One region of the Kosakonia sp. YIM B13571 genome, then DNA from elsewhere that is predicted to be linked to it. Evidence: predicted binding sites of a transcription regulator. Region 1 holds the regulator's gene; each other region holds the start of a gene.
What was found. Region 1 encodes PhoB, which activates phosphate uptake and scavenging genes when phosphate is short. Its sites were predicted from a motif close to CTGTCATAAAACTGNCNNAT; they were not measured.

Region 1 (6,082 bases):
GAGCGATACCAGGATCACCAGCGCGAAATACACCACGCTGTAAATCAGCAGCGGCATCGCGCCTTCGCCGGTCAGCGGCGCAATCCCGACTTCAAACGACACGGTTGCCGTACGCGGCGTCGCAAACAGTGGCCCAACCGCCAGGTAGCAAACCGTCGCCAGCAGAACACCCGCCACTTTACCAATCGGCGTGCTCAGACTATCGACGCCACCGCCCACTTTCGCCAGTGCTACAACGGTTAGCACGGGCAAACCAACGGCAGTAATCAGAAAGCCAAACGCCGCCGTCCAGACGTGTTCACCCGCCTGTAAGCCGACCATCGGAGGAAAAATGATGTTACCTGCGCCTACGAAGAGGGCAAAGGTCATAAAGCCCAGAGCAACAATGTCTCGTGGTTTTAAGTGATGGGTCATAAGTTTTACTGCCTGTGGATGTGGTGTCGTAAAGTGATGAATTATTGGCCTTTCCCGACCGAACAATAAAACGCCAATTGCGCGAAAAATCAGCGGGAAATGCTTTATGTACACCGTGGCGAAGAATAGTTTTTCGATTTACCACGTAAACACAGTCGGTCTGACAATGTATGGGGCGCAATTTAAACGCTTATAACGTTTAAAGGCAAGGTGGGATCGTAAAACCAGATGGTTATGCTGCATTGTAAAAAACAAGCAGTCAGATACTCCATTTATAAGAAAAACACATGGCTGATCATGCGAACAAAAAAGCAGCAGACGTACAAAATATGTTTCAGTTGAGGTAGACGGTGCGGGAAAGCGGCCTGTTTTCGCAGGCCGCTGGAAAGATATGCTGACAGAGCCTTCAGGAAGCGGCTTTTTTGGCAACCAGACGTTCCGGCACGACAAAGCTAAAGCGGGTGCCCTTGCCCGGTTCGCTGACGATATCAAGGCGGCTGTCGTGGTGATTTACCGCGTGTTTGACAATCGCCAACCCAAGACCGCTGCCGCCAGTTTGCCGCGAGCGGGCTTTATCCACCCGGTAGAAACGTTCGGTCAGACGCGGAATATGTTCTGCGGCAATGCCCGGTCCGTTATCTTCCACGCTAAATTCCGCTCCCTGCGGTACATGCTGCCAGCGCACAATAACGTGCGTGCCCGGTGGCGTGTGGTTGACGGCGTTATACACCAGATTAGAGATTGCGCTGCGCAGTTGCTCTTCGTTGCCCAGCACTTTAAGCGCGTTATCCACTTCAAAACTGAAAGTGTGCTTTTGCTGACTAAGGGTTTGCGCTTCCCGTTCGACGACCCGCAGCATCATAGGTACATCAATGGTTTCGTTAGGCGGCAGCGTCGGCGCGGCTTCAATTTTCGACAGCGTGAGTAACTGGCGCACCAACCCTTCCATCCGCGAAGTTTGTTCACGCATAGTGTGCAGCGCTTTTTCGCGCGGAGCCCCTTCCAGCGTTTGCTCCTGCATCATTTCCAGATAGCCTTGCAGCACCGTTAATGGCGTGCGCAGCTCATGGCTGACGTTGGCAAAAAAGTTACGCCGCGCGCCTTCCAACTGGTGCATTTGCGTCACGTCGCGCGCCACCATCAGCAGTTGTTGCTCGCTGTAGGGCATGACGCGGATCTCAAGATGCCGCCCATTATTGAGCACTAAGTGCAGAGGCCGACCAAACTCTTGATTCCTGATGTATTTCGTAAATTCAGGGTAGCGCAGTAAGTTAAGGATATTCTGGCCGTTGTCATCCGGCCAGCGCAGCCCCAGCATCTGCTGGGCGAGGCCGTTACACCAGAAAATCGCCCCGTCTTCGGTGGTGAGGATCACCGCATCCGGCAGCGATTCCGCACCGCTGCGAAAGCGTTTGATCAAATTTCCGAGTTCACGGCGGCGCTTTTTGTTACGCATCTGCATCTGGTGTAGCCCGTAAAGTAGCGGCTCCCAGCTTCCCGTTCCCGGCGGCGGGGTCATGCTTTTATCAACCCATAGCCACCAGGAAAGGCGCAGTAAATTCCAGAAATGCCAGATCAGCAGGCCGGTTACCGCAGCGAATAAAAACCAGGGCAGGTAACCGAAAATCGCGCCGAGAATAAAGGCGGGGATACAACAAAGGAGGAGCTCCAGCACCAGCCTTTTCCATGACAGCCGTTCCAGCACGCGTCACACTCCTGTCAAATTTCAGAAACGGGTCGAAAAACGATATCCCGTGCCGCGCACTGTTTGCACCATACGATCGTGGCCGCTGTGTTCCAGCGCTTTGCGCAGACGGCGAATATGCACGTCCACGGTTCTGTCTTCAACGTAAACGTTGGTTCCCCATACGTGGTTCAGCAGCTGTTCGCGGCTGTAAACACGTTCCGGGTGAGTCATAAAAAAGTGTAAGAGTTTAAACTCTGTCGGTCCCATATCCAGCGGATTTTCACCCGTCATCACACGGTGTGAGGAAGGATCGAGGCTCAGCCCCTGCATTTCTATCACCTCTTCCACCGCCATCGGTGAAATACGGCGCATCACAGCTTTGATACGCGCCACCAGCTCTTTCGGTGAAAATGGCTTGGTAATGTAATCGTCCGCCCCCGTTTCCAGACCACGAACGCGATCCTCTTCCTCCCCGCGCGCGGTCAGCATCATCACCGGAATATCACGGGTCATCGCTTCGCGTTTAAGATGTTTAATAAACTGAATGCCAGAACCGCCAGGCAGCATCCAGTCCAGTAAAACCAGGTCGGGCCAGGGTTCGTTAAGTTGGTTCACCGCGCTGTCATAATCTTCAGCTTCCACCGGTTGAAAACCATTTTGCTCGAGCACGAAGCACACCATTTCACGGATCGGTGCTTCATCTTCTACGACCAGAATTCGTCTCGCCATAATTCGCCCTGTTTTAATTAAGTCGTCAGTATAGATAGCGGCGCCATTATGCGTCAGTTTTATGACAGATTTATGAATAAGATGACCGCAATATGACCCGTGCGGTGGCTGTGTGACAACGCAAATTTGCGTTCGGTTATGTCCCTCATCTGCTTAATGTTTATAATCTGCTTTACGCTTTTTCGCCACGGAACCGCTATGCGCATCATTCACACTTCAGACTGGCATCTGGGTCAAAACTTCTACAGTAAAAACCGCGCCGCCGAACATGACGCTTTTCTCGACTGGCTGCTCGCCGCCGCCGAAACGCATCAGGTTGATGCCATTATTGTCGCAGGCGATATTTTCGATACCGGTTCCCCGCCAAGCTATGCGCGCGAGCTCTATAACCGCTTTGTGGTTAAACTCCAGCAAACGGGCTGCCAGCTTATTGTGCTGGCGGGTAATCACGATTCCGTGGCCACGCTGAATGAATCGAAAGCGATCCTCGCTTACCTGAAAACCACGGTAATCGCCAGTGCAGGCGAGAAGCCGTTCTTGCTAAATTGCCGCGATGGCGAACCCGGTGCAGTATTTTGCCCGGTGCCATTTCTACGCCCACGCGACATTACCGTTAGCCAGGCGGGGCTTTCCGGGCAACAAAAACAGCAACATTTGCTGGCGGCGATCACCGATTACTATCAACAGCAGTTTACCGAGGCCTGTGAACTGCGCGGTGACAAGCCGCTGCCCATTATTGCCAGCGGTCATTTAACCACTGTTGGTGCCAGCAAAAGTGACGCGGTGCGTGATATTTATATCGGCACGTTAGACGCATTCCCTGCACAGAATTTTCCCCGCATGGATTACATCGCGCTCGGCCACATTCATCGGGCGCAGAAGATTGGCGGCCAGGAGCATATCCGCTACTGCGGCTCGCCCATTGCGTTGAGTTTTGATGAAACCGGGAAAAGCAAAAGCGTCAATCTGGTGACATTCTCCGGGGGTAAACTCGCCGAAGTCACGACGCTGGAGGTTCCAGCAACGCAGGCATTAGCCGTGATCAAAGGCGATTTTGCTGACATCTGCCGCCAGTTAGAGCAGTGGCGAGACGCGCCCGCTGAGCACCCTGTATGGCTGGATATCGAAATCGAAAGCCATGAATATCTGACGGACATGCAGCGCAAAATCCAGCAATTGACGGAAGATTTGCCGGTAGAAGTGCTGCTGGTGCGCCGCAGCCGCGAACAACGCGAACGAATTCTCTCCGGCGAGTTACGCGAAACCTTAAACGAATTAAAAGTGGAAGAGGTTTTTGCCCGTCGCCTTGCGCTGGCAGAACTCGACGATACACAAAGTGCGCGTTTGCACACGCTTTTCAGCGAAGCACGCCAGGCGCTGGATGAGGAGAATGAGGCATGAAAATCCTGAGCCTGCGGCTGAAAAACCTGAACTCGCTCAAAGGCGAGTGGAAAATAGACTTCACCGAAGAGCCGTTCGCCAGCAATGGCCTTTTCGCCATTACCGGTGCGACCGGTGCGGGGAAAACCACCCTGCTCGACGCCATCTGCCTGGCGCTGTATCACGAAACACCGCGTCTTAGCACCCTTTCGCAATCGCAAAACGATTTAATGACCCGCGATACCGCCGACTGCCTGGCTGAAGTGGAGTTTGAAGTGAAAGGCGTCGCCTATCGCGCCTTCTGGAGCCAGAGCCGCGCCCGTGGGCTGCCGGATGGCAACCTGCAAGCCCCGCGCGTTGAACTCGCGGTCTGCGCCGACGGCAAAATACTTGCCGATAAAGTGAAAGATAAACTTGATCTTACTGCCTCGCTAACCGGGCTGGATTATGGCCGTTTCACCCGCTCCATGCTGCTGTCGCAGGGGCAGTTTGCCGCGTTCCTCAATGCGAAACCGCGCGAACGTGCCGAGCTGCTGGAAGAGCTGACCGGCACCGAGATTTATGGGCAGATTTCCGCCATGGTGTTTGAAAAACACAAAGCGGCGAAAACCCGGCTGGAGAAGTTGCAGGCACAGGCCGAAGGCGTAGTGCTACTTAATGATGAGCAGCGCCAGCAGCTTGCGCAAAGTTTGCAGGCACTCACTGACGAAGAGCAACTTTTACTGGCGGGTCAGCGCGACATACAGGCGCAGGCAAACTGGCTGAACCGCGATGCGGAGCTACGTGCCGCACGCGGACGCGCACAGGCCGCGCTGGTACAGGCACAGCAGGCGCTGGCCGGTGCCCAGCCGCAGTTAGCGGCGCTGGAACGCGCGCAACCGGCGCTGCAATTGCGCCCGCTGTGGGATCGGCTTGAGGAGCAGCGTAAAGCGCTGCTCCGCACTCGAACACAGAGCGAAGAAGTAAATACTCGCTTACATGCCAGCCTGTTACAGCGCGCACGCATTCGCTTTAGCGCCCAACAGCAGCATGCAACATTGCAGGAAACGCAAAAAACGCTGGAAAGTTGGCTTGTTGAAAATGCCCGTTTTCAGCGCTGGCAAAGCGAATTAACCGGCTGGCGCGTGTTGTTCAACCAGCTGGAAGAGGAGAAAAAACAGTGGCTCGGACTGCAACAGCGCGTGCAGACGCACGAGACGAAACTGCGCACCTTGCCTGCGTCAACGCTGGAGATGAGCGAGGAAGATACCGCGGCGGCAATGGCGCTGTGCGCGCAAAACCGCCCGCTTCGTCAGCAGCTTACCGCTCTGCATGCCCGTTTTGCTCCGCTACGCAAGCAGCTGGCACAGCGCCAGCAGAGCTTGCTGGATTTACGCGCCGAGCAGGAAAAAATCAGCGTTGAGCTGGCGCGCAAACGCGAACTGTATAAAGAGAAAAACCAGCTACTGACGGAAGTCACGACCATTTGCGAGCTGGAAAATCGGATCAAAGATCTGGAAAGCGAGCGTGCGCGCCTGCAACCCGGTCACCCTTGCCCGCTGTGTGGCGCAACCGAACATCCGGCAGTTGCGCATTATCAAACTCTTGAGCCAGGCGTCAATCAGGCGCGACGCAGCGCGCTGGATCTCGAAGTCCGCCAGGTCAAAGAGGATGGCGTCGCGCTTGGCGAGCGGCTGAAAGGGTTGGCTGAACGCTACGAAAAAGATGAGCGCGAAGTTAAAAACCTGCAACAAGAGGAGCAAAGCTGGTTGCAGGAGTGGGCGAAAGCCTGCGCTGCGCTGAGCGTCACGCTGGAGCCGCATCGTGAACTCACCAGTTGGCAAAGTGCGCAGGATGCGTATGAACATCAGCTCTACTTGCTAAACCAGCGCC
Region 2 (6,082 bases), on a different contig from region 1:
AAACATGAGCCGCGATGAGGCTGAAGCTGTTATCGCCCATGAGATCAGCCATATTGCGAATGGCGACATGGTCACCATGACGCTGATTCAGGGTATCGTGAACACCTTTGTTATCTTCATTTCACGCATCATTGCGCAGATTGCTTCAGGTTTCCTCAGCGGTAACCGTGATGATGGCGAAGAAACTAACGGCAACCCGCTGATCTACTTCGCTGTTGCAACTGTGCTGGAGCTGGTGTTCGGTATTCTGGCGAGCATTATTACCATGTGGTTCTCGCGTTACCGTGAATTCCATGCCGATGCCGGATCTGCAAAATTGGTTGGTCGTGAGAAGATGATTGCTGCGCTCCAGCGTTTGAAAACCAGCTATGAACCGCAGGAAGCAAGCAGCATGATGGCTTTCTGTATCAATGGTAAGTCAAAATCGCTGAGTGAACTGTTCATGACCCACCCGCCGTTGGACAAACGTATTGAAGCATTGCGTTCTGGCGAATATCTGAAATAACAGGTCATCTGGAATAAAAAACGCGTCTAAGGACGCGTTTTTTATTGCCAACTTAAAATCACGTTCTGTGGACGTGATAAGCAACAGATTTTAGTTTTGCCATACTGCCTCTGGATTCAAAGCTGACAGAACGGGCAGGGCGTGAATCCCTTCGACGACGTTATCAATATCTTTCTATACAAGGGATTTTTTACTCACTGGCGCGCGGCTGTGTAATACGTAGACTGCTGATTCCGGCGGCGATCGTGGCGAGTGTTCCTGCCAGTAGCAATGAGGTATGCGTCCCATGGGTTTCAAAAAGATTAAACATCAACGCTACCAGTGCGGCACCGGAGCTTTGTCCCAGTAGACGCGCTGTACCCAGCATGCCACTGGCACCGCCGCTGCGCTGGCGGGGTGCGGCAGTGATAATAGTGTGGTTGTTGGGCGACTGAAACAGGCCGAAACCCGCACCGCATAACGCCATTCGCCAGATGATATCAATATCTGCCGGTGCCGACGGAAGCAACGCTAGTGCAAATAAGCCGCCTGCCATCATGACCATTCCTAATCCTCCGAGAAGCCCGGCATGAACGCGTTCAATCAGATATCCTGCCAGCGGAGCCATTACCATAGTAGCCAGCGGCCAGGGCGTTAACAGCAACCCCGTCTCCACTTCACTGCGCCCAAGTACCGTCTGTAAAAAGAAAGGCAATGAGACAAGTGCCAGCATCTGTGCGCAAAATGAACAGACAGAAGTGCCAATCGACAGAGAAAAAAGCGGGATCCGCAGCAAATCTACAGGTAATAAAGGTACGGGTAATTTCAACTGCCTGCGAACAAAAAGCGAGCCAATGAGCAACAATGCGGCCAATTCCACCAAGACTAACATCGTGGATTGCCCCTGAGCGAAGCTGCTAAGGGCCGTGATTAACAGACCGAATGTCAGTGCATTCATTACCGCGCTGGGCAGGTCGAATTTAGGTTTTGCACTGCGTGTCGCATTGGGCGGCAAAAATTTTATTGCCAACAGCAAGGCGAGAATACCCAGAGGCACATTGATCAGGAATAACCATTGCCAGGAGGCAACAGAAAGAATGGCCGCTGCAATGGTCGGTCCTGCAGCAGATGATACAGCGACAACGAAGGAGTTGATGCCCATACCGCGCCCCAGGCTTCGCTGGGGATAAATCAGCCGAATGAGCGCAGTATTAACGCTCATCAGCGCTGCACCGCCAAAGCCCTGCGCGACACGCGCCAAAGTTAAGGTCAATAACGAGTCGGAAAGCGCGCAAAGTAACGAGGTAAGCGTAAAGAGCATCAGGCCACATTGATAAACTCGGCGATAACCAAACATATCGCCAAGGAATGAAAGGGTCAGTAATGAAACGACGATCGCAATTTGATAGGCATTAACAATCCAGATTGAACTGGCAGCGGAAGCATTGAGATCCCTCGCAATGGTCGGTAGAGCAACGTTAGCAATTGCGCCGTCCAGCACGGCCATGGCGATGCCAACAATAATGGTCAGAATTGCGCCGTAACGCTGTGGAATGGGCAAGCCATCAAGGGAGGATTTATCCATGGAAATTTCAGGGCTAGTGTCACAAAGTTATTTGTATAATGATTCTATCATTGGCATTCCGGTTTTATGTCGCAGATTTGTAACGAAGTTGACAAACGCGCATTGCGGTGACCGGATGACGAATTTATAATAAAAACCGATTCTGAATTTTATAAAACACAGGCGATGAGGTGATTAATGGCAATCGCAGATTTGGACAAGCAGCCAGATTCTGTCTCTTCTGTATTGAAGGTATTTGGCATTCTGCAGGCGCTCGGAGAAGAGCGTGAAATCGGCATCACCGAGCTTTCGCAGCGTGTCATGATGTCGAAAAGCACCGTTTATCGCTTTTTGCAAACCATGAAATCGTTAGGTTATGTCGCACAGGAAGGGGAGTCAGAAAAATATTCCCTGACGCTGAAGCTTTTTGAGCTTGGGGCGCGCGCATTGCAAAACGTTGATTTGATCCGCAGCGCGGATATCCAAATGCGTGAGCTTTCTCGTCTGACGAAAGAGACCATCCACCTGGGTGCGCTGGATGAAGATAGCATTGTCTACATCCATAAAATTGATTCAATGTACAATCTGCGCATGTATTCGCGCATTGGTCGCCGTAACCCGTTGTACAGCACTGCGATTGGTAAAGTCCTGCTGGCATGGCGCGATCGTGACGAAGTGCAGCAGATTCTTGAAGGTGTTGAGTATAAGCGCAGCACTGAGCGCACTATCACAAGTACCGAAGATCTGTTGCCGATGCTGGATATTGTGCGTCAGCAAGGTTATGGCGAAGACAACGAAGAGCAGGAAGAAGGCTTACGCTGTATTGGCGTGCCGGTTTTTGACCGTTTCGGTGTTGTGATTGCTGGTTTAAGTATTTCTTTCCCAACATTGCGCTTTTCAGAAGAACGCCTGCATGAGTATGTTGAAATGTTGCACAATGCCGCGCGTAAAATTTCCGAACAGATGGGTTATAACGACTATCCGTTCTGAATGAAGACAAAAAAACCGCCTGAAAAAAAGGCGGCTTTTTTGTGCAAAAGATTAGCCGTTATCGATAACGGTATCGCTTTTACGCAACAGCGGGCAATTTGCCAGACCAAAAAAACCATTACTGGAATGCACATATTGTGCGGTACTGGTGCCTCGCGCAGTAGCATATTTACATTGCAAGCCCAGCCCAGCCGCGTTTTCCGTACTGTTGATCAGCACCCCGTAACCGCTCAGCAAGAGCCCAATCCACAGCAGCGCCAGAACGATAACGCTTCGTATGAGTGTACGCATATTTGCTCCTTGCATATCGGTAGACTGTATCACAAGGCTACGGTATTTACCTGGTGAAACAAGTCCAGCATTCCTAAAAATACCGAAAGGAGATACAGTTAGTCGCGGTTTAAGGAAGCCATGTTAACCTGGTTACACCTTGCAACGTATCGGAGAGTGGAGTGAGAAAATATAGATGGCTGATTCTGGCTGCCGTATTGGTAGTCTGCCTGCTACTCTGGACTCAAATGCTTAACGTAATGTGTGATCAAGATGTACAATTCTTCAGCGGCATCTGCGTCATCAATAAATTCATCCCCTGGTAATGGCATTTTTTCAGTGAGAGATTTCCTTCCTTGACGTCAGTGGTAGAATGCCGCGTCTATATAGAGGTGGTGAAATGAACGAAGTATTAAATTCAGGCGCGATCAACCTTGCGTCCATAGTCCTTTCTTTGGTGGTTCTTCTTGTCGGTCTGGTTTTGTGGTTCTTTATCAATCGCGCCAGTTCACGCACGAATGAACAAATCGAGTTACTTGAAGCTCTGCTGGATCAGCAAAAACGACAAAATGCTTTGCTGCGCCGGTTGTGCGAGTCAAATGAACCTGAAAAAGACGAAGCAGTTGAGCCAGTAAAAGCGCAAGAAAAAGGTGATGATGACTTCATACGCCTGGTTGCTGAGCGTTAGCCTGCCTGGGAGTGCGAGATGGCGTGGAAAAACCCCTGGTATAATCCTGCAATCTCGCACCACACGCCGGAAGGTTTTAGCAATTCGGCATCTTTTGCCCATCAACCCGGAGATGTTAAGCGCTGGCGAAAAGAGCGCAAAGCCGCCGGGCTTCCCCGACCACCCTCCTGCGGCTACCCAGGATTTATCGAACAGTGGTGGCAAAAAGCCGATATTGCTGGTGAGGACGATGGCCTCTGGTGGTTAGGACATGCCAGCATGCTATTGCGTCTGCAGGGCCAATATCTCCTCACAGATCCCGTCTTTTCTCGTCGTGCTTCGCCTGTAAGCTTTGCTGGTCCACAACGTCGGACACCGATAGCGCTAGCGATTGCCGACATTCCGCAACTGGACGCGATTCTTATTTCTCACAATCACTACGATCACCTGGATACGTGGACGGTGCGTGCGCTGCTGCGTCGCTTTCCGGATGTGCACTTCTTTGTGCCATTGGGGGTTGGCGGTTGGCTTCGTCGACGCGGTGCGCAACATGTTACTGAGTTAGACTGGTGGCAAAGTTTTATATTTCAGGGAATGACCTACACCGCGGTGCCTGCACAACATTGGAGCATGCGCACATTATGGGATCGCAATCGCTCATTGTGGTGCGGCTGGGTCATTGAATCATCAGCGCAGCGTTTTTGGTTTGCTGGTGATACAGGTTACACGCCAGAATTGCTCACCATTCCTCAACGGTTAGGTCAACTGGATACTATCGCGTTGCCAATTGGTGCTTATGCACCGCGCTGGTTTATGGCGATGAATCATATGGACCCACAAAGTGCTATTGCGCTTTGGCAACAGTTGGGGGCGCCGCTTGCAATCCCCATTCATTGGGGAGTATTTGAGCTGGCGGATGAATCGCTTGATGAACCAGTGAAAGAGTTGCAGTGGGCATTAACCGAAACGGCTGCGGAGAATGATAACTTCAGGATCTTAAAAATTGGGCAGTATTTGCCTCTTTGTTAATTCCGCCAGCACTCCAAAAAGATGCGTTGCTTTATTATCACGCTGTTTTATTTTTATCGAAACGATTTCTTTGCCTTTTTATGAGGCAGTGTCATCATAATTTCATTATTTTGGTGCACAACTTTGCTTATTTGCACAAGAAATATCCATAGTGGTTTGAGGTAATAGTTTTTACTGGGTTTATATTTGTTTAAGAATCTTCCTGGCCTAAGAAAAAAGCATAAGTATGCGCAAAAAGTTCTTACGATATACGCTATATGCATAGCGGTATGGGAACTGGCATGGATCGACGGAACTTATTGAGCTATAGTAAGAAATTCGCTTCTGTGAGCACAAATATTGATGTTCAGAGCGTCTGTTATAGCGTTCAATGTTATGCATAAACGTGCGCAACAAGTCTTGATAACCATAGAATTTGTGCGACGGATCCAGACATGTTTAAAAATGGCTTGCCATAATTTACGTATTATGTGATAACACGTTTTGGGTCAATCGAGGTACAGCTCTGTTTATGTGTGGCATTTTCAGTAAAGAAGTCCTGAGTAAAACGTTTCGTTGAATACAGCTTCTCTGCCGAACCTTATATTAGTGCCTCAAGCAGTAATGTCTCAGTTTTCTCAGTCAATGCCTGCGGGCGAAGTATATACATTAAGGAATTTTGCAAATGGCAAAGATTAAAGGTCAAGTTAAGTGGTTCAACGAGTCTAAAGGTTTTGGTTTCATTACTCCGGCTGATGGCAGCAAAGATGTATTCGTACACTTCTCTGCAATCCAGGGTAACGGCTTCAAAACTCTGGCCGAAGGCCAGAACGTTGAGTTTGAAATTCAGGACGGCCAGAAAGGCCCAGCTGCAGTTAACGTAACTGCTATCTGATTTCGACACCCCTGAGCTTGAAGCGCATTTAGCGCGTCAATGTCAGACATAAAGCCTCGCCTTAGTGCGGGGCTTTTTAATTTCCACGACATAACAAATGGCGGTACACTTTTGCCCTTTAAGAACGCCCCGGAGTTTTTATGGCTTTCAGTTGTCCGCTTTGCCACGCACCTTTACATCGTCGAGATAGATCCTTCTTTTGCG
Region 3 (6,082 bases), 480 kb from region 1:
AGTTAGTTAGCGTGTTCTGGCTGTGGCATGAAAGCGAAGAGCAAATCCAGTTACTGGTACAGGCAGCCATTCATAACCACAACAATCGCAAACATATCGAGCATGAAGTCCGCGAAGCGGTGGCCAGCCTGCTGGTGCCAAGCCTGCTGATCATCGGCCTGGCGTTGCTGCTCTGTATGCAGGCGGTAAAAGCCATTACCCGCCCGCTGCTTGAGTTGCAGGAAGAGCTGAATAAACGTACACCAAACAACCTGCAACCCATCACGTTGAACAATAGCGTCAGCGAAGTGGAAGCTGTTACCTCATCGATTAATGAGCTGGTCTCCCGCCTGACGCTAACCCTCGACAGAGAACGGTTGTTCACCGCCGACGTTGCCCATGAGCTGCGCACACCGCTGGCGGGGTTACGTCTGCATCTGGAATTGATGGCGAAAACCAGCGGTATCAACGTCGACCCGCTGGTACAGCGCCTTGAACAAATGACGGAAAACATTGCCCAGCTGTTGCTGCTGGCGCGCGTCGGGCAGTCTTTCTCCGCTGGCAGCTATCAGCAAGTGATGCTGTTGCAGGATGTTGTTCAACCAATTCGTAGTGAGCTGGAAAACATGCTGACCGCGCGCGAACAGAGGCTGGAAATCGCAGAGCCAGAAAGTGACATTGCGGTCGCCGGGGATGCCACGCTGCTGCGGCTGCTGGTGAGAAACCTGGTGGAAAACGCGCACCGCTATAGCCCAGCAGGATCGGCGATTACCGTGCGTATCGAAAACGCTGCCACACCGGTACTTGCGATAGAAGATGAAGGACCAGGCATTGATGAAAGCCGCAGCGGAGAGCTCAGTAAAGCCTTCGTACGCATGGACAGCCGCTATGGCGGCGCAGGTCTGGGATTAAGCATTGTGTCGCGTATCGCGCAACTGCATGATGCGCAGTTCTTTTTACACAATCGGCTGACACAGTCTGGCGTGCGGGCGTGGGTTAAATTTCTCCCGGCTGCTCGCCAGGTATAAATCAATAAGTCAGCACCCAAAGATGGGCAAACCCAATGACTAACGCCAGCGCGAAAGCGACGGCAAAAAATTCACGAACCTTAAATTGCTGCATCAGATTGCCCTCCAGAATACCGGTGGGCAGTGTGTCAGGCGTAGGTTAAGCCAACATTAAGAGAGCCCTAACCGGCTCTCTTTTTTGTTATTTTGTGCGATCAAATTACCTGAAGAGATTACGATGCGGCAATAAATAGCTCGCGCAGCTGGTGCAGCTGGTCGCGCACTTTCGCCGCCTCTTCAAACTCCAGGTTCTGCGCATGTTGCATCATCTGGCCTTCCAGCTCGTGGATTTTCTGCTGCAGCGCTTTCGGCGTGAGCGCCAGTTCAGCAGCTTCCACCTGAGCAGGGGTGCGCGCTTTGCCACGCCCTTTCGCGCGCGTCTTCGCCAGCCCTTCGCCAAGCGCAAGAATATCCACCACTTTCTTGTTCAGACCTTGCGGCGTAATACCGTGCTCTTCGTTATATTGCTGCTGTTTTTCACGACGGCGCTCGGTTTCGCCAATCGCTTTCGCCATTGACGGCGTGATCCTGTCGCCATAAAGAATGGCTTTACCGTTAATGTTACGTGCGGCGCGGCCAATGGTCTGGATAAGCGAACGCTCGGAACGCAGGAACCCCTCTTTGTCGGCATCCAGAATCGCCACCAGCGACACTTCCGGCATATCCAGCCCCTCACGTAGCAAGTTGATGCCGACCAGCACGTCGAACTCGCCAAGGCGCAAATCGCGGATAATCTCCATACGTTCAACGGTGTCGATATCCGAGTGCAGATAACGTACCCGCTCGCCATGCTCTTCCAGATATTCCGTAAGATCTTCCGCCATGCGTTTGGTCAGCGTCGTGACCAAAACACGTTCATTAATCGCGGCGCGCAGGCGAATTTCAGAAAGCAGATCGTCCACCTGAGTCGCCACCGGGCGCACTTCAATCACCGGATCGAGCAGGCCAGTCGGGCGCACCACTTGATCAATCACTTCGCTGCCTGATTTCTCCAGCTCGTAATTACCTGGCGTCGCCGAAACATAAATCGACTGCGGTGCCAGCGCTTCAAACTCTTCAAATTTTAACGGCCGGTTATCCAGCGCCGACGGCAGGCGGAAACCATATTCCACCAGCGTCTCTTTACGCGCGCGGTCGCCGCGATACATCCCGCCAATCTGCGGAATGGTAACGTGTGATTCGTCGATCACCAGCAGACCATCAGCAGGCAAGTAGTCGAACAGCGTCGGCGGCGGCTCGCCCGGCCCACGACCGGAAAGATAGCGCGAGTAGTTTTCAATCCCCGAGCAGTAGCCCAGCTCGTTCATCATCTCCAGGTCGAACTGAGTACGCTGGCTGAGCCGCTGCTCTTCCAGCAGTTTATTATTGGCCAGCAGCGACTTACGGCGTTCAGCCAGCTCAACTTTGATCTCTTCCATCGCCTGCACGATACGCTCGCGTGGCGTCACGTAGTGCGTTTTCGGGTAGATGGTGAAACGCTGGATGCCCGATTCAATATGACCGGTCAGCGGATCGAATAGCGACAGCCGTTCAACTTCTTCATCGAATAATTCGATACGCAGCGCCAGATCGTCAGATTCCGCCGGGAACACATCGATAACTTCGCCACGCACGCGGAAAGTGCCGCGCTGGAACGCCTGATCGTTGCGGGTATATTGCAGCTCCGTCAGGCGGCGCAGGATCGCGCGCTGATCGATGATCATGCCCTTAGTCAGGTGCAGCATCATTTTCAGGTAGAGGTCCGGATCGCCCAGACCGTAGATGGCAGAGACGGATGCCACCACAATCACATCGCGACGCTCCAGTAACGCCTTCGTTGCTGACAGACGCATCTGCTCGATATGTTCATTCACCGAGGCATCTTTTTCGATAAAGGTGTCGGAACTTGGGACATACGCTTCCGGCTGGTAGTAATCGTAGTAAGAGACGAAATACTCCACCGCGTTATCCGGGAAGAACTCTTTCATTTCACCATACAGCTGCGCAGCCAGCGTTTTATTCGGTGCCAGCACCATTGTTGGGCGCTGGAGATCGGCAATCACATTAGCAACGGTGAATGTCTTCCCTGAACCCGTCACCCCGAGCAGCGTCTGGTGCGCAAGGCCGTCTTCCAGACCTTCCTTGAGGCGGCGGATAGCTTCAGGCTGATCGCCGGAAGGACGAAAAGCGGAATTCAGTTTGAACGGTTTACTCATGAACGGCTACCTGATGAAGGAATGAGCGGGCAGGTAACACATTTTACTCACCCTGTTCACTTTTGCCAATAAATAACACTGGATGAAAAAACAGTAGCGAAATAGGCAATCTGTTCTACTCCCCGTTAGGGCGTCGCTTCTCCCCTCAAATTTCAGCGCGGACAAGATAAAACACCAACCCTTTCAGGTTATCCCCAAAATTTTTCCTCTTTTAACATTTGTCAAGCGAGCCTTTGAAAGTTTTGTGGCAGCGAGTGACACTTTTCTTACAGGCATTGCTTTTATATAACCTTTTGATTATTAGATATAATTTCAAAAAGACGTGTTTAACACCAATTCAGGCGCAACCCGCGTCCTTTCTCGCTTGCCGCATGTTTTCTAACTCTAATACACAAGGTTATCCACAGGAATAGTGGATAACTGCCGCCAGGCCGGACACCTCGCCTTCCCGCCAAATCCCATTTTGTCCCAGGCAGGTGCCGCTAAAAATTTTTTATCATTTCTTTTTGATAATTATCAGCAAACGAAACGCAGGATCCGCATGAGATCGTTCTCACAGATCCGGCCATTACTGCACCACAACTCAACACTGCAAGCACTGGCAAAGTGCAGAATTTTTACCTGGCTTCTTCCCTCCTCGCGTTTTAAAAGCCACTTTTCTCAGCGGCATCCGAAAAAAAAGCCTTTTTTATGTTCTGGCAAGCCTTTTGCAGAATCATCTTGGTCATCAGATCCGAAACAAGGAGCGGACAATGTTGAGCTTACGCGCAGTAAATCAGTATTACGGTAATCAGCATACATTGTGGAATGTCGACCTCGATTTATCCCCCGGGGTCTGCACATCAGTTATTGGGTTGCCAGGCATGGGCAAAACGACACTGGTGAATTGCATCACCGGCTATTTGCCGATTGAAAGCGGTAGCATGATTTGGCAGGACGCGGGCGCTCCGCCGCGCGACCTGCTCTCTTTGCAAGCCGAACATCGCAGCGCCATCGGCATCAGCTATGTGCCGCAGGACAGGCGGATTTTTTCGCAACTCACCATTGAGGAAAATCTGCATGTCGCCATGCGCGCCGGAAGTGAACCGGGCAGCGCAGTGCGCCGGGATATTTACGATTTGTTCCCGGAACTGTATGAGCTGCGCCAGGTACGTGGCGCGGAGCTATCAGAGGATAATCAACAACAGTTGGCGATGGCGCGAGCGCTGGTTACGCACCCACGGCTGTTGATCCTGGATGAGCCGACCCGCGGTCTGGGTCAGGCCTTTATTCACAAACTGGGGAATTTGATCGTGCGGCTCAACCAGGAGTTTGGCATGACCATTCTGCTGGCTGAACAGCACTTGTCATTTATTCGCCGGGTCGCCGACCGTTTCTGTCTGCTGCACCGTGGGCGCAATGTCGCGCAGGGCGATGTTAAACAACTTGATGATCCGTTGCTTTCAAAATGGATGACGTCGGAGTCAGGACGCTGAGATCAAGATAATGACCCGTTTTTTCTTTTTCCGGTGCGTGGGCAAACCAGGGAATTTCGCCAATCAGCGGAGCCTGCATCACGCGCCGAAGCGTTGCCAGATACTCCTGGTGCCGCTTACCCGGCAGCACCACATCGTTGGCAATCCACCCCGCCAGCCGTAACCCCGCCTGGCGCACCGCTTGCGCGGTTAGCATGGCATGGTTAATACAACCGAGTTTCACCCCGACCACCAGAATCACCGGTAGCTGTTCCTGCGCCACCCAATCGGCGAAGGTGAACGTCTCGGAAAGCGGTGTAAACCAGCCTCCCGCACCTTCAACCAGCAGCCACTCCGCCTGCGTTTCCAGCGCGCGCAGCCCGGCAGACATCACCTGCACATCAATCGGTTCACCCACATCGGCACTGACAATATGCGGTGATGTCGGTTCTGCAAAGGTATACGGATTAACGGTTTTATACGCCATCGGCAGGCTGCTGTGGTGCTGCAGCGCCAGTGCATCGCTGTTGCGCAGCCCCTCTGCGGTCATCTCACTCCCGGAAGCCACCGGTTTATACCCCGCGCTGCGTAAACCGCGTAGGTTCGCCGCTTGCAACAGCGCACAACTGGCGACTGTTTTCCCAACTTCCGTATCCGTACCGGTCACAAAATAACGTTCAATCACGGACAACAACTCCCCAAAAAAGATGGTATGTCAGCGGGTATTTGCCCTGCTGCTGCGGCCAGGCCAGCTGCAAGCGTTGCAGTTTGCCGCGAGTCAGCCCCTGCTGCCTGCCCGCATGTAAATGTGTTGCGCCAATACCTTTTAGCGAGCGCAGTGCGGCGGTGGCATCGTCAAAATGCAAGGTTATCGTTTCAACCCCACTGCGCAGACGCCAGCCACGTAACGCCTGCTCGATTGTGGGCAAAGTTAAGAAACGGTTGGCGTGCGGATGGTCATCAATCGCGCGCCACGCTTCGTTCAGCTCCGGCAGCGAGGCCGCGACCAGTGTCGTAAAAGCAACACAACCGCCGGGCTGGGTGACGCGATACATCTCCCCGATAGCCTGGCGCAAATCATCACACCACTGCACCGCCAGGTTGCTCCAGACCAGCGAAAATTGCGCATCCGCCAGCGGCATGGCTTCAATGTCACCACGGACATAGCGCTGGGCACTGTGCTGGCGGCGCGCTTCATCAAGCATATTCACTGAGAGATCCAACGCCGTTACCTCACTGCCCTGCCCGCGCCAGTAGCGGCTCATCGTGCCGGGTCCACAACCGGCGTCCAGCACCTGAGCGGGCGTGACAGCGCCCAACCTGGATAACAGCAGATCGGTGCTTCGGCGCTGCAATTCGTCGTGCTGAGCGTAACTCTTCGCCGCGC

Region 2: kdgR (DNA-binding transcriptional regulator KdgR) is a predicted target of PhoB. The motif match lies at 2,136-2,155, and genes of this name have one in related genera.
Region 3: uvrB (excinuclease ABC subunit UvrB) is a predicted target of PhoB. The motif match lies at 3,473-3,492, and genes of this name have one in related genera.

The regions. Positions count from the first base shown of each region.
Region 1 is NZ_JBHZPL010000001.1:925,249-931,330, forward strand. It holds gene brnQ (branched-chain amino acid transporter carrier protein BrnQ) at 1-414, opposite strand, end outside; gene phoR (phosphate regulon sensor histidine kinase PhoR) at 821-2,119, opposite strand; gene phoB (phosphate response regulator transcription factor PhoB) at 2,141-2,830, opposite strand; gene sbcD (exonuclease subunit SbcD) at 3,029-4,231, shown strand; gene sbcC (exonuclease subunit SbcC) at 4,228-6,082, shown strand, end outside.
Region 2 is NZ_JBHZPL010000003.1:445,430-451,511, forward strand. It holds gene htpX (protease HtpX) at 1-505, shown strand, start outside; gene ACFX4O_RS10570 (MFS transporter) at 696-2,069, opposite strand; gene kdgR (DNA-binding transcriptional regulator KdgR) at 2,247-3,038, shown strand; gene ACFX4O_RS10580 (YobH family protein) at 3,090-3,329, opposite strand; gene mgrB (PhoP/PhoQ regulator MgrB) at 3,491-3,634, shown strand; gene ACFX4O_RS10590 (YebO family protein) at 3,709-3,996, shown strand; gene ACFX4O_RS10595 (MBL fold metallo-hydrolase) at 4,015-5,004, shown strand; partial or broken gene ACFX4O_RS10600 (DUF2627 domain-containing protein) at 5,516-5,656, shown strand; gene cspE (transcription antiterminator/RNA stability regulator CspE) at 5,669-5,878, shown strand; gene rlmA (23S rRNA (guanine(745)-N(1))-methyltransferase) at 6,019-6,082, shown strand, end outside.
Region 3 is NZ_JBHZPL010000001.1:440,717-446,798, forward strand. It holds gene pmrB (two-component system sensor histidine kinase PmrB) at 1-1,007, shown strand, start outside; gene uvrB (excinuclease ABC subunit UvrB) at 1,220-3,241, opposite strand; gene ACFX4O_RS02095 (hypothetical protein) at 3,654-4,031, shown strand; gene ACFX4O_RS02100 (ABC transporter ATP-binding protein) at 3,994-4,716, shown strand; gene bioD (dethiobiotin synthase) at 4,658-5,380, opposite strand; gene bioC (malonyl-ACP O-methyltransferase BioC) at 5,373-6,082, opposite strand, start outside.